3 regions of the Kitasatospora sp. NPDC008050 genome follow, and region 2 is predicted to be linked to each of the others. Evidence: riboswitches for the same ligand, from Rfam matches in the RefSeq annotation. Region 2 holds a riboswitch; each other region holds the start of a gene.
The links. Region 2 has a riboswitch for cyclic di-AMP ahead of ACFZB9_RS27045 (transglycosylase family protein). Riboswitches for the same ligand answer to the same signal wherever they lie in the genome.
Positions count from the first base shown of each region.

Region 1 (3,916 bases), on a different contig from region 2:
CCACGCAGAACAGGTCGATCGGGCCCAGGTGCTTCTCGGCGGTGTCGACCAGCGCGGCGATGTCGCTGGGCTGGTGGATGTCGGAGCTGACGCCGATCACCGGGCAGCCGATCCGGTCCAGGGCGGTGGCCAGGTCCTCGGCGACCCCGACCCGGGGGTCGGCGATCAGCAGGCCGGCGGCGCCCGCCGCGGCGAACCGACGGGCCGGCCCGTCGCCGTCGCCGCCGTTGAGTACCGCGATAACCACCACTGCCCCGGCTACCCGCATGGCCTGCTCCTCCCTGGGGGCACCGCCGCACTGCGGGGCCCACCACCACGTATCGGAGGATCGTAGGCTCCAGCTGACCCTCCGCAACAGGGATTACCCGCCAGGTGACCAGACTCACTCCTCCCGGGGACCGGATACGGTCAGAACATGTCCGACCAGCCTGATTCGCCCCCGCCCACCCTCTTCACCTGGGAGTTCGCGGCCGACCCCTACCCGGCGTACGCCTGGCTGCGGGAACACGCGCCGGTGCACCGCACCACCCTGCCGAGCGGGGTTGACGCCTGGCTGGTCACCCGATATGTGGACGCCCGGCAGGCGCTGGCCGACGCCCGGCTCTCCAAGAACCCGGCGCACCACAGTGAGCAGGCGCACCGCACGGGACGGGTGGGGATCCCGGGGGAGCGTCAGGCGGACCTGATGACGCACCTGCTGAACATCGACCCGCCCGACCACACCCGGCTGCGCCGGCTGGTCTCCAAGGCCTTCACCCCGCGTACGGTGGCCGAGTTCGAGCCCCGGGTGCAGCAGCTGACGGACCGGCTGATCGACGGCTTCGCGGCGCGTGGCTCGGCCGACCTGATCCACGAGTTCGCCTTCCCGCTGCCGATCTACGCGATCTGCGATCTGCTCGGCGTGCCGGCCGAGGACCAGGACGACTTCCGGGACTGGGCCGGGATGATGATCCGACATGGCGGCGGCCCGCGCGGCGGCGTGGCGCGCGCGGTCAAGCGGATGCGGACCTACCTGGCGGAGCTGATCCACCGTAAGCGGGCCGACCTCGGGGACGACCTGATCTCGGGGCTGATCCGGGCCGGCGACCACGGCGAGCACCTCACCGAGAACGAGGCCGCGGCGATGGCGTTCATCCTGCTCTTCGCGGGGTTCGAGACCACCGTCAACCTGATCGGCAACGGCCTGTACTCGCTGATGAACCAGTCGCTGCAGCGGGCCCGGCTGCAGGAGTCCATCGTGCGCGGCGAGAGCGAGCTGCTGGCCACCGGCATCGAGGAGTTGCTGCGCTTCGACGGCCCGGTGGAGCTGGCCACCTGGCGGTTCGCCACCGCACCGCTGACCATCGGCGGGGTGGAGATCCCGGTGGGGGACCCGGTGTTGGTGGTGCTCGCGGCGGCCGACCGGGACCCGGCCAGGTTCGACCGCCCGGACACCCTGGACCTGGCCCGCCGGGACAACCCGCACCTCGGCTTCGGACACGGCATCCACTACTGCATCGGCGCGCCGCTGGCCCGACTTGAGGGCCAGCGTGCGCTGGCCACCCTGCTGACCCGGCTGCCCGACCTCCAGCTGGCCGCGGACCCGGCCGAACTGCGCTGGCGTGGCGGTCTGATCATGCGTGGCCTGCGCGAACTCCCTGTTTCGTTTACGCCCGAGTTGTCGGGCAAGTGACGGAACGGCAGTTCTGACGGCGTGTCGAAGACCGTTCTCCTGTGCGGTTTGAATGCCCATCAATCCGGACAAACAAGACCTGTTGGTAGGCGATCGACCGCACTCCGTAATTTTGATGTGATGTACGCGATATGAGCTTGTGATCGGTCCGTCAATCTGCTTACCCTCCCTGGAGTTCGCTGCTGCGAACCCCGAAGCGCGGAACGCCGAGTCCTGCCCGCCGCGCTGCCGGGACACCGACCGACACCCGGGCAGGGGCGGGGGACCCAGGATTTTCTGCCGTCTCCCACGGCTAGGGGTGAAGCCGCGTCAGCGGCCGGGCCAACCTCACGGGCCCGAACCCGACAGCTCACCTCGCAGGCGTGCGGAGAGGGATAGCTTCATGCTGCTCACTGGCAACGGCCGGCACCGCCGTCGTACCCAGACCGAGAAGGCGATCGCCGCGGCCGGCGTCGCCGGTGTCGGTCTGGCGGTCCCGCTGCTCACCGCGACCAGCGCACACGCTGCTCCGGTCTCGGTCTGGGACCAGGTCGCCAACTGCGAGAGCACCAACAACTGGTCGATCGACACCCACAACGGTTTCTACGGCGGCCTGCAGTTCACCTCCTCGACCTGGGCCGCCTACGGCGGCACCCAGTACGCCGCGCAGGCCAACCAGGCCAGCAAGGCCCAGCAGATCTCGGTCGCCGAGCGGGTGCTGGCGGACCAGGGCCCGGGTGCCTGGCCGGTCTGCTCGGTCAAGGCCGGGCTGAGCAAGGGCGGGGCGCCGGCCGGCGTCGACGCGAGCGCCGACTCGGGCGCCGCCCAGCAGCAGAGCGCGTCGCAGGCGCAGCCGACGGCCCAGCAGTCGAAGCCGCAGGCCCAGCAGCAGACGCAGCCTCAGCAGTCGGCCACCCCGAGCTTCCCGGGCCAGGCCGGCTGGGACGCGGGCGGCAAGGTGTTCTGGTACGAGAAGGACGGCGGCTGGTACTGGACCAGCCACCAGAGCGTCTACAACCAGTTCGCCGCCCCGGCCCAGGCGCCCGTCCAGGTCCAGACCCCCGTCCAGGTGCCGGCCCAGGCCCCGGCCGCCGCCGCGCCCACCGCGCAGACCGGTGCCCCGGCGGGTCACGGCTACACCGTGCAGGCCGGTGACACCCTCTCCACCATCGCCCAGGCCCAGCACCTGAGCGGCGGCTGGCAGCAGCTCTACCAGGCCAACCACTCGACGGTGGGCGGCGATCCGAACCTGATCATGCCGGGCCAGCAGCTGCGCTTCGGCTGACGAACCGTGCGCGGGGCGCCCCGGGCGACGGCCCGGGCGACGCCCCGCGCGCTTTCGGGTGAACTACTCGTGGGTACCGGAGCCACACCGTGAGACGGGACCCAGGCCTGGATGGCCCCGGGGGCCGGTGCGGTTAGGCTCTGGTCGTAACGACTCCGTTCCACGTCCGCAGGACCGCTTCCGCCTAGGAGATGCCTCGTGCCGTCCATTGATGTCGTCGTCGCCCGTGAGATTCTCGACTCGCGCGGCAACCCCACGGTCGAGGTCGAGGTCGGCCTCGACGACGGCAGCACCGGCCGTGCCGCTGTCCCGTCCGGCGCCTCCACCGGCGCGTTCGAGGCGCTGGAGCTGCGCGACGGTGACAAGAACCGCTACTTCGGCAAGGGCGTGGAGAAGGCCGTCCTCGCCGTCATCGAGCAGATCGGCCCGGAGCTGGTCGGCTACGACGCCACCGAGCAGCGGCTGATCGACCAGGCGATGCTCGACCTGGACGCCACCCCGGACAAGTCCTCGCTGGGCGCCAACGCGATCCTGGGCGTCTCGCTCGCCGTCGCGCACGCCGCGTCCGAGGCCAGCGACCTGCCGCTGTTCCGCTACCTCGGCGGCCCGAACGCGCACGTGCTGCCGGTCCCGATGATGAACATCCTCAACGGTGGGTCGCACGCCGACTCCAACGTCGACATCCAGGAGTTCATGATCGCCCCGATCGGCGCGGAGTCCTTCTCCGAGGCTGTGCGCTGGGGCGTGGAGGTCTACCACACGCTCAAGGGCGTGCTGAAGGAGCGCGGCCTGTCCACCGGCCTGGGCGACGAGGGCGGCTTCGCGCCGAACCTGGACAGCAACCGCGAGGCGCTGGACCTGATCACCGAGGCGATCAAGAAGGCCGGCTACGTGCCCGGCAAGGACGTCGCGCTGGCGCTGGACGTGGCCGCCTCCGAGTTCTACAAGGACGGCGCCTACCAGTTCGAGGGCAAGCCGCT
Region 1 is NZ_JBIBIJ010000002.1:361,275-365,190, forward strand. Features, by position in the region: gene ACFZB9_RS05075 (hypothetical protein) at 1-268, opposite strand, end outside; gene ACFZB9_RS05080 (cytochrome P450) at 416-1,672, shown strand; cyclic di-AMP (ydaO/yuaA leader) riboswitch at 1,901-2,049, shown strand; gene ACFZB9_RS05085 (transglycosylase family protein) at 2,055-2,936, shown strand; gene eno (phosphopyruvate hydratase) at 3,135-3,916, shown strand, end outside.
Region 1: linked by a shared signal. The riboswitch ahead of ACFZB9_RS05085 (transglycosylase family protein) and the one ahead of ACFZB9_RS27045 (transglycosylase family protein) in region 2 are both predicted to bind cyclic di-AMP.

Region 2 (3,916 bases):
TTCTCGTGCAGCCGGCCGTCGAGGTTCTGCTCGACGTAGTGGGCGACGAACTCGACGGTGCCCTCCTGGTGGAACGCGCCGCCCTCGGTGCTGCCCAGGATCTCCAGCCGCCGCCAGTGCAGCCCCGCGTCGAAGTCGACGACCGCAGGGCGGGTCCGCGGGTGCCAGCTGCGCAGCAGATAGGCGCCGTCGTTGACCACGAAGGCGCTGAACCTCGATCGCATCAGCTGCTCGGCGGTGGCCGCCTGGGCCTCGCCCCGGTGCAGCCGGCGGCAGCAGTCGGCGTAGGCGGCGGGCAGGCCGCAGGGGCAGGGGACTGATCCGTCGCTCGCGGCGGGCGCGGTGACGGGGGCGGGCTCGGCCGCGCGGGTGCGGTTGCTGCGTCGGGACATGGCTCCATTCTGACGGTGCCCGGCGGTGCCCGGTGACCGCCCACCGGGCACCGCCGGACAGGCCTTAGGAAGGAAGCTGCAGGTGCTGTCCGGGGAAGATCAGGTTGGGGTTGCCACCGACGGTGCCGAGGTTCTGCTGGTAGAGCTGTTGCCAGTTGTCGACGTGGTGGTCCGTCGCGATGGCCCAGAGCGAGTCGCCGCTCTGCACGGTGTAGCCCTGACCGGCGTCGCTCTGGCCGGTCGGGGCCACCTGGCCGGTGGGGCCGACCGGGGCCGCGGGCGCGGTCGGTGCGGGTGCCACGGGGGCGATCGGGGTGGTGCCGCCGGTCGGCGTCTGCGCGCTGCCGGGGGCCGGGGCCAGCGGGGACGGGGTGCTCGGTGCGCTGCTCGACTGCGGGCCGGGGGCGGTCGGAGCGGCCGGGGGCGTGGTCGCCGTCGGGTTCGGGCTGGTGCTGGGCGCCGGGGTGCCCGGCGCGGGCGCGTTCGGGGTCGGCGCAGCGGTCGCAGTGGTCGGGCCGCTGGTCGGAGCAGTGGACGGTGCGGTGGTCGGCGCCGTCGGCGCTCCGCTGGGCATGCCCGTGCCGGGGGCGCCGGCGCTCGGCGTACCGGGAGCCGGGGTGGTGGGCGGCGCCGGGGTGGTGGGCGTCGTCGTGGGCGTGGAGCCGGGCGTGGGCGCCGTGGTGGGCGCGGTCACCGGCGCGGGCGAGCCGACGGGCGTGGGCGTGCCGACCGGGGCCGGCGTGCTGGTCGCCGGGGGCGCGGGCGTCGGCGTGCTCACCGGCGTGCTGGTGGTCGGCGCGGTCAGCCCGGCCACCGCCGCGCAGCTGCCCCAGACGCTCGGACCCTGGCCGGCGAGCAACTGCTCGGCCACGGCGATCTGCTGCGCCTGGGTGGCGTGCGAGGCCTGCGCCGCGTACTGGTCGCCGCCGTTCGCGACCCACTGGCGCTGGGTGAGATGCAGTCCGCCGTAGTAGCCGTCGCCGGTGTCCGCGGTCCAGTTGCCGCCGGTGACGCACTGGGCGAGCGAGTCCCAGGTGCTGACCGGGGCGGCGTGCGCGCCGGTCGCGGTGAGCAGCGGCAGGGCGACGCCGACGCCGGCCACCGTCGCGGCGGTCACGGCGCGCTCGGTCTGGGTCGGGCGGCGGTGCCGGCCCGGGCCTGAGAACACCCCGGATATGCCCATGGAACATCCCTCTCCGCACGCCTGCGAGGTGAGCTGTCGGGTTCGGGCCGGGAGGCTGGCCCGGCCGTCCGCCCGGACGGATCCGGTGGACGGCTTCACCCCTAGCCGTGTTGGGGACGGCATTGAAACCTGGGTCCCCCGCCCCTGCCCAGAGGTCGGTGATCGAGGACCCGGAGCGCGGTGGGCAGGACTCGGCGTACCTCGTCCGGGCACCCGCGTAGGCGGGTTGCAGGGAGACTAGACGGATCATCACTCCGATAACAACCCCGCATCGCACACGTCACACAAGAATCACGGAAGCTGCGCGATGCTCTGTACCGACACCTCTTGCGCGTACTGCGTCAGGTCCGCCCGCCCGGTCGGCACCCAAGCCGCCCGGCGGCCCACTGTCCGCAGCTAGGTTGGGCGCTGGAACCGTCATCGACCGAAGAACCGTCAACTCGACGCAGAGGAGAGGCCCATGGCCGACGATGCCAAGATCCGTGAGCTTTTCGCCTCCCGGACCAACGGGGTGCTGGTGACCCTGAAGCGGGACGGGCGGCCGCAGCTGTCCAACATCCGCTACGCCTTCGACCCGGCCGAGGAGCTGATCCGGGTCTCCGTCACGGCGGACCGGGTGAAGGCGAAGAACCTGGCCCGGGACCCGCGGGCGAGCCTGTACGCGACCAGCGAGGACTTCTGGACCTGGGCGGTGGCCGAGGGCACCGCCGAGCTGACGCCGGTGGCCGCGGCGCCCGACGACGACACGGTGGAGGAACTGATCGACCTCTACCGCACGCTCGACGGCGAGCACCCCGACTGGGACGACTACCGGGCCGCGATGGTCCGCGATCGCCGGCTCGTGGTCAAGCTGCACGTGGAGCACTTCTACGGCCAGACCCCCTGAGCCCAGGGCGGAACAGGGGTGTGAAACCGGGCCGGGCGGGCCGGTGCGGCGGCCCGGCCGGCCCGGTGCGCGGGTTTGCCCGATCGACGGACACCGCGGCGCGTGCGCAGCACGATAGAAGGGCGCGCCCGGGCCCGGGTGTGGGCGGGCGCACCGGGAGGTGGGCTGTGCACGAGCTGGAGCCGGCCGTCGAAGCGGCCGAGGGCGATCCGCACTGGTGGTGGGAGGTGGACTCCGCGCTGATGGGCAAGGCCTCGGCGCTGGAGGTGTCGATGTACTGGGCCCTCGGTCTGACCCGCTGGGCCGCCGGCCATGACCCCAGAGTCGCCGGCGGCGACCTGGAGGCCGTGCGCACGCTGCTGGGCCTGGCCATCTATCGCGCGGCCCAGGGGGAGGGGGTCACCGATCCGGGCCGGATCCCCACCCTGCTGCCCTTGCTGATACTCGCTCGGGGCGTGGCCAGAACGACCGCCGAGGCCCGGCCGCTCGGCTACGGCGACCGGGGCCGGCTGCGGCTGGCCGACCGGGCCCGGCTGCGCGCCGTGCTGACCGATCCGGACCGCGCGGTCTTCGAGCACCTGCGCAAGGAGACGGTGCTCGTGCTGGTCGCCAACACCGACCACGCTCGCACCGAGCTGTGCCTGCGCTCCAACGACGCGAGCATCTGGAAGGACCGCCCGCTGATCACCATCAGCACCCGCGAGGCGCACCTGCCGAACCACGGGCTGCTGCCCTGGGACTGGTACAGCACGGGGTGACCACCGCGCCCGTACCGGCTGCCGAGAGCGCGTCGGCGCTGGTGGCGGCCGGTACACCGGCCCGGCAACCCCGGGGCTGTGCGCAGTGGGCGGCTCCCGTACGCTCTGGTGCTTCACGGGCGGAGCACCACGGGGGAGAGCAGAGCGATGAGCGCCGACGATGTGTGGCGGGCACCGGATCCGGACGCGGAGCCGGTGCGCCGGCCGGATCCCGCGCGGTACCCGGGCCCGGGACCGTACCCCGGCCCCGCGCCGTACCAGGGTGGCTGGCCGCCGCCCGGCCTCGCCTGGGGCTACCGGCCGCCGCCGCCCAGGCCCGGCGTCATACCGCTGACCCCGCTGGGCATCGGTGAGGTGATCAGCGGTGTCTTCCGCACCCTGCGCCAGTACGCCAAGCCGCTGCTGATCCCGCTGTCGGTCGCGGCGCTGGTCGTGCTCGGGCTCTGCGGGGTCTGTCTGGCGGTCGGCTACAGCGCGGTCAGCGGCATCATCGACGACGCCCGCAACCAGGTGGACTACCAGCTGACCGACGATCAGGCGGCCACCGTGGGTGTCACGGCGGTCGTCGGGGTGCTTGTCCTGCTCTGCTGCTTCTGGGGGTTCTCGCTGGTGGCGAGCACCGTGAGCACGGCAGTGCTGCGGCACGCAGCGATCGGCCGGCGGGTGACGGCCGGCCGGCTCTGGTCGGAGAGCCGTC
Region 2 is NZ_JBIBIJ010000016.1:70,617-74,532, forward strand. Features, by position in the region: gene ACFZB9_RS27040 (YchJ family protein) at 1-392, opposite strand, end outside; gene ACFZB9_RS27045 (transglycosylase family protein) at 457-1,509, opposite strand; cyclic di-AMP (ydaO/yuaA leader) riboswitch at 1,578-1,746, opposite strand; gene ACFZB9_RS27050 (PPOX class F420-dependent oxidoreductase) at 2,036-2,461, shown strand; gene ACFZB9_RS27055 (hypothetical protein) at 2,629-3,219, shown strand; gene ACFZB9_RS27060 (hypothetical protein) at 3,367-3,916, shown strand, end outside.

Region 3 (3,916 bases), on a different contig from region 2:
CGGCACCGACCCCGCCCCCGGCACCGGAGCAGGGGCCGGGCCCGCGGCGGTCGCGCTCACAAGTGAAGGTGAGGTAGAGGGTGAGACTCTTGGCTCGGCCGTTGGTGTCGGCGAGGCCTCGGTGCTGGGGGACGGGAGCGGGACGGGCCCGGGGGCGGGCTCGGTGGAGGAGGCCGACACGGTGTCGAGGAGTCGACGCAGGACCGAGAGCGGCCGCGCGGTCGGTGTGCAGACCAGCACGCGGCGGCCCCCAGGGTGCGCGGACGGCAGGTCGCCGCGCTGGAGGGCGGGCAGCAGACCGGCCCGCAGCAGGGAGGACTTGCCCGCGCCCGAGGGGGCGACCAGCGCGAGCGGCCCCTGCCCCGCCCGCTCGGCCAGCCGGTCGAGCAGTGCGGCGAGCGCGTTGTCGCGGCCCGCGAACCAGCGGGCGTCCTGCGGGCCGAAGGCGGCCAGCCCGAGGTAGGGGCAGGGGAGGTCGAGTTCCGGTGGCGGGGCGCTGTCGGAGGCGGGCCAGGTCGGCCCGGGCTCGGCGGCTTCGGTCAGCCGCAGCAGCGAACCGTCGGCGCGCAGCAGCTCGTCGCAGCGGCGGGCCAGGTCATGGCCGGCGGGCTTGCTGCCGTTCTCGATCTTGCTGAGGTAGCCCTTGCTGTAGTGCAGCAGGCGGGAGAGGGCGCTGAGCGACAGGCCGCGCTCGGTGCGCAGCCGGCGCAGCTCGGCGCCGAAGCGCTCGTCGCGGGGCCGGGGGGCTCCGTCCGCCGGTGGAATCAGGTCCATGCGCACCCCGCGACGCCAGCCAGGCCGCGCTTGGCGACTTCTCGGATCTGTCATCCACAGATTACCGGCTGTGATCGAGCCGTCTGGCATGCTGTGGTCTCGATCGGTGCGGGTCCAGTGGCGGCGCCAGTGGCAAATATGTTGTAATACGCAACCACTACGGGAGAGGAAGAGGTCACGCGTGTCGGGGCGAGACGAGTCGATCGAGATCATCCAGCGCGAGCTGACCGCCTTCGCCCGGCGGGCCCGGCACAAGGCCTCACAGCTGCATCCGGGGCTCTCCCTGGTGACGTACAGCATCCTCGACCTGATGTACGAACGCGGTGGCTGCCGGGCGGCGGACCTGGCCGCCTACTTCATGCTCGACAAGTCGACCGTGAGCCGGCAGGTCGGCGCGCTGGAGAAGCTGGGACTGCTCAGCCGCGAGGTGGATCCGGAGGATCACCGAGGGCAGATCCTGCGCCCGAGCGAGCAGGGCCTGGCACTGCTCCGGCATGCGTACGAGATGCGCCGCGAGTCGTTCACCGAGCGGTTCACGGAATGGACCGACGAGGACATCGCGCGGCTGGCGGGCTACCTGGTGCGGTACGGCGCGGCGGACTGACACCGGATCGCCCGACGCACGGCGCACGGCGCACGGCGCACGGCGCCCGACGCCCGACGCACGAGGAGGCGGCAGCGCCAAAAGCCGTCGGCCGGCCACGGGTTGGGGAACCCGTGGTCCGGCCGACGGCTGAAGCGATCCGCTGAGTGCGATTCGTGGGGCGCGATTCGTTGGGCGCGATCTGCCGGGTGAGATCCGCCGGGCGCTACCGCTCGGCGGAGCCCGACCCGGGACCGCTGATCACCGGGGTGATCAGTACGCCTGGTGGGCCTGCCAGAAGACCCAGGCCTGGTTCGGGCTGCCGTAGGTCTGGTTCATGTACTGCAGCGCCCACTTGATCTGGGTGGCGGGGTTGGTCGCCCAGTCCGAGCCGACCGAGGCCATCTTGTTGCCGGGCAGGGCCTGCGGCAGGCCGTAGGCGCCGGAGCTCGGGTTGGTGGCGGTGACGCTCCAGCCGCTCTCGTGGGTGATGATCTGGTCGAACGACGCCAGCTGGTCGGCCGGGACGATCGAGGCGGCGAGCGCCTGCAGCGAGGCGACGCTGGCGTTGGCGCTCAGGGCCGGAGCAGCGGTGGCGACCGGGGCGGCCGGGGCGCTCTTCGGAGCCGGAGCCGGAGCCGGAGCCGGCGCCTGGGTCGCAGCCGGAGCCTGGGCCGGGGCGGGGGTCTGCGCCTGGGCCGGAGCCTGGCCGTCGCCCAGCGCGAGGTGCTGGCCGGGGTAGATCATGTCCGGGCCGCCGACGAGCACCGACTTGTTCAGGTCGTAGAGCTTCTGCCAGCCGCCCTGCACGTTGTGGCTGGTGGCGATCTTGGACAGCCAGTCGCCGTCCTGCACGGTGTAGCCGGCGGGAGCCTGGGCGGCCGGGGCCGCGGCGGGGGTGGCGGCCTGGGGGGCCGCGGCCGGGGCGACAGCCGCCGACTGGTGCTGCGCGGCGTGGCCGTGCGAACCGGAGTGGAGCGGAGCGGCGCTGGCGCCACCGGCGGTGATCATGGGCAGACCGGCGCCGGCGGCCACGATGACGGCGGTGGCGATCGCGCGCTTGATGGTGGCGCGGCTGGGCAGGCTGGGACGACCGTTGACGGACATCATGAAAAGCTTTTCCTCTCCCACGCCTGCGAGGTGAGCTGTCGGATTCGGGCTGGAGTTGCCCGGCCGCGCAATGCGCGGCTTCACCCCTAGCCCCGCCCGGAGTCGTGCTCCAGGTGGGGCGACTTACCTTGGGTCCCCCGCCCCTGCCGTGGTGCTGTGGTGCACAGTGCCCGTTCCATCCGGCGGCAGGATTCGGCGTTCCGGGGAGCGGGGTTCGTGTGGAGACGAACGGCATGCACCGTAGACAGGTCGAAGGTCCTATCTCAAGCCAGAAGGACCTGTCACAGGGCAATGTGAGGTGTCTCATGCCGAAGCTGGAGGGGCGATAACGATTCGCATCGTTATCGCCCCGTGATATGAAATTCCGTCAGCCCGCCCCCCGTCAGCCCGCGTGCCAACCCTGCGGGTCGACGTCGCCGGGCACCGCCGCGGCCGGGTGGTAGGGGCCGCGGGTCAGCACGAAGCCGGCCAGGTCGAGGTGGCTGACCGCGCCGTCCTCGGCGCGCACCACACGCAGCGGCTCGCCCGCGTAGTAGCCGTCCAGGCCGGTCCAGCTGCCGTCCGGCTCGGGCGCGAAGCGGGAGGTGCGGGCGGGGCCGCTGAGCGCGGTGAGCTCCAGGGACCGGTCCGCCCGCAGGTGCAGGGCCAGCGCCGTGGGGCCCCAGTACCAGGGGCCGGTCAGCGCCAGCAGGGCGGGATCGGCGTCGGTGAACGGGCGCCAGGCGGCGGGCAGCAGCGGTTCGCGCTCGGCCACGATCCGGAGCAGGTCGGGAGCGACCGTCGCGAGCGCGGAGCCGGCGGTGACATTGCTGAGGGTGATCGCCGCCACGTCGTCCTCGGTGCTGAACCACAGGTAGGCCAGGAAGCCGGGCATCGAACCGGTGTGACCGGCCAGCAGCCGTCCGTCCTGCCGGAGCAGCTGCAGGCCCAGGCCGTAGCAGGAGGTCCAGTCGTCACTGTCCGGGCCGGCGGCCGGGCGGCGCATCTCGGCCAGGCTGGCGGGGGCCAGCACCTTCTCCGTGCCGCCCGGGAGGGTGCCGGCCAGGAAGCAGGCCCAGCGGGCGAGGTCGGCGGCCGTGGACCAGAGCTGGCCGGCCGGCGCCATCAGGCCGGTGTCGGTGAGGGGCTCGGGGAGCATCACATCCGCCCACGGATGCACGGCGAACCCGCCCGCGTGCGGAGCCTGCGGCAGCACGGTGGTGCGGCTCAGGCCGAGCGGATCGAGCACCTCCTGGCGCAGCACCTCGCCCCACGGCAGCCGGCGCACCTTGGCCACCAGTGCGCCGAGCAGCGCGTAGCCGGGGTTGGAGTAGTGGTAGCGCTCACCGGCCGGGTGGCGGAACGGCTGCTCCTCCAGCAGGTTGCCCAGCTCCGGGCGGTGCGAGCCGTCGGTCCGCTCCCACCAGGGGGCCGGCGTCTCGGCGGCCAGCCCGGCCGTGTGGCTGAGCA
Region 3 is NZ_JBIBIJ010000012.1:183,956-187,871, reverse strand. Features, by position in the region: gene ACFZB9_RS24040 (helix-turn-helix domain-containing protein) at 1-774, opposite strand, end outside; gene ACFZB9_RS24035 (MarR family winged helix-turn-helix transcriptional regulator) at 956-1,378, shown strand; gene ACFZB9_RS24030 (LysM peptidoglycan-binding domain-containing protein) at 1,631-2,467, opposite strand; cyclic di-AMP (ydaO/yuaA leader) riboswitch at 2,473-2,598, opposite strand; gene ACFZB9_RS24025 (serine hydrolase domain-containing protein) at 2,850-3,916, opposite strand, start outside.
Region 3: linked by a shared signal. The riboswitch ahead of ACFZB9_RS24030 (LysM peptidoglycan-binding domain-containing protein) and the one ahead of ACFZB9_RS27045 (transglycosylase family protein) in region 2 are both predicted to bind cyclic di-AMP.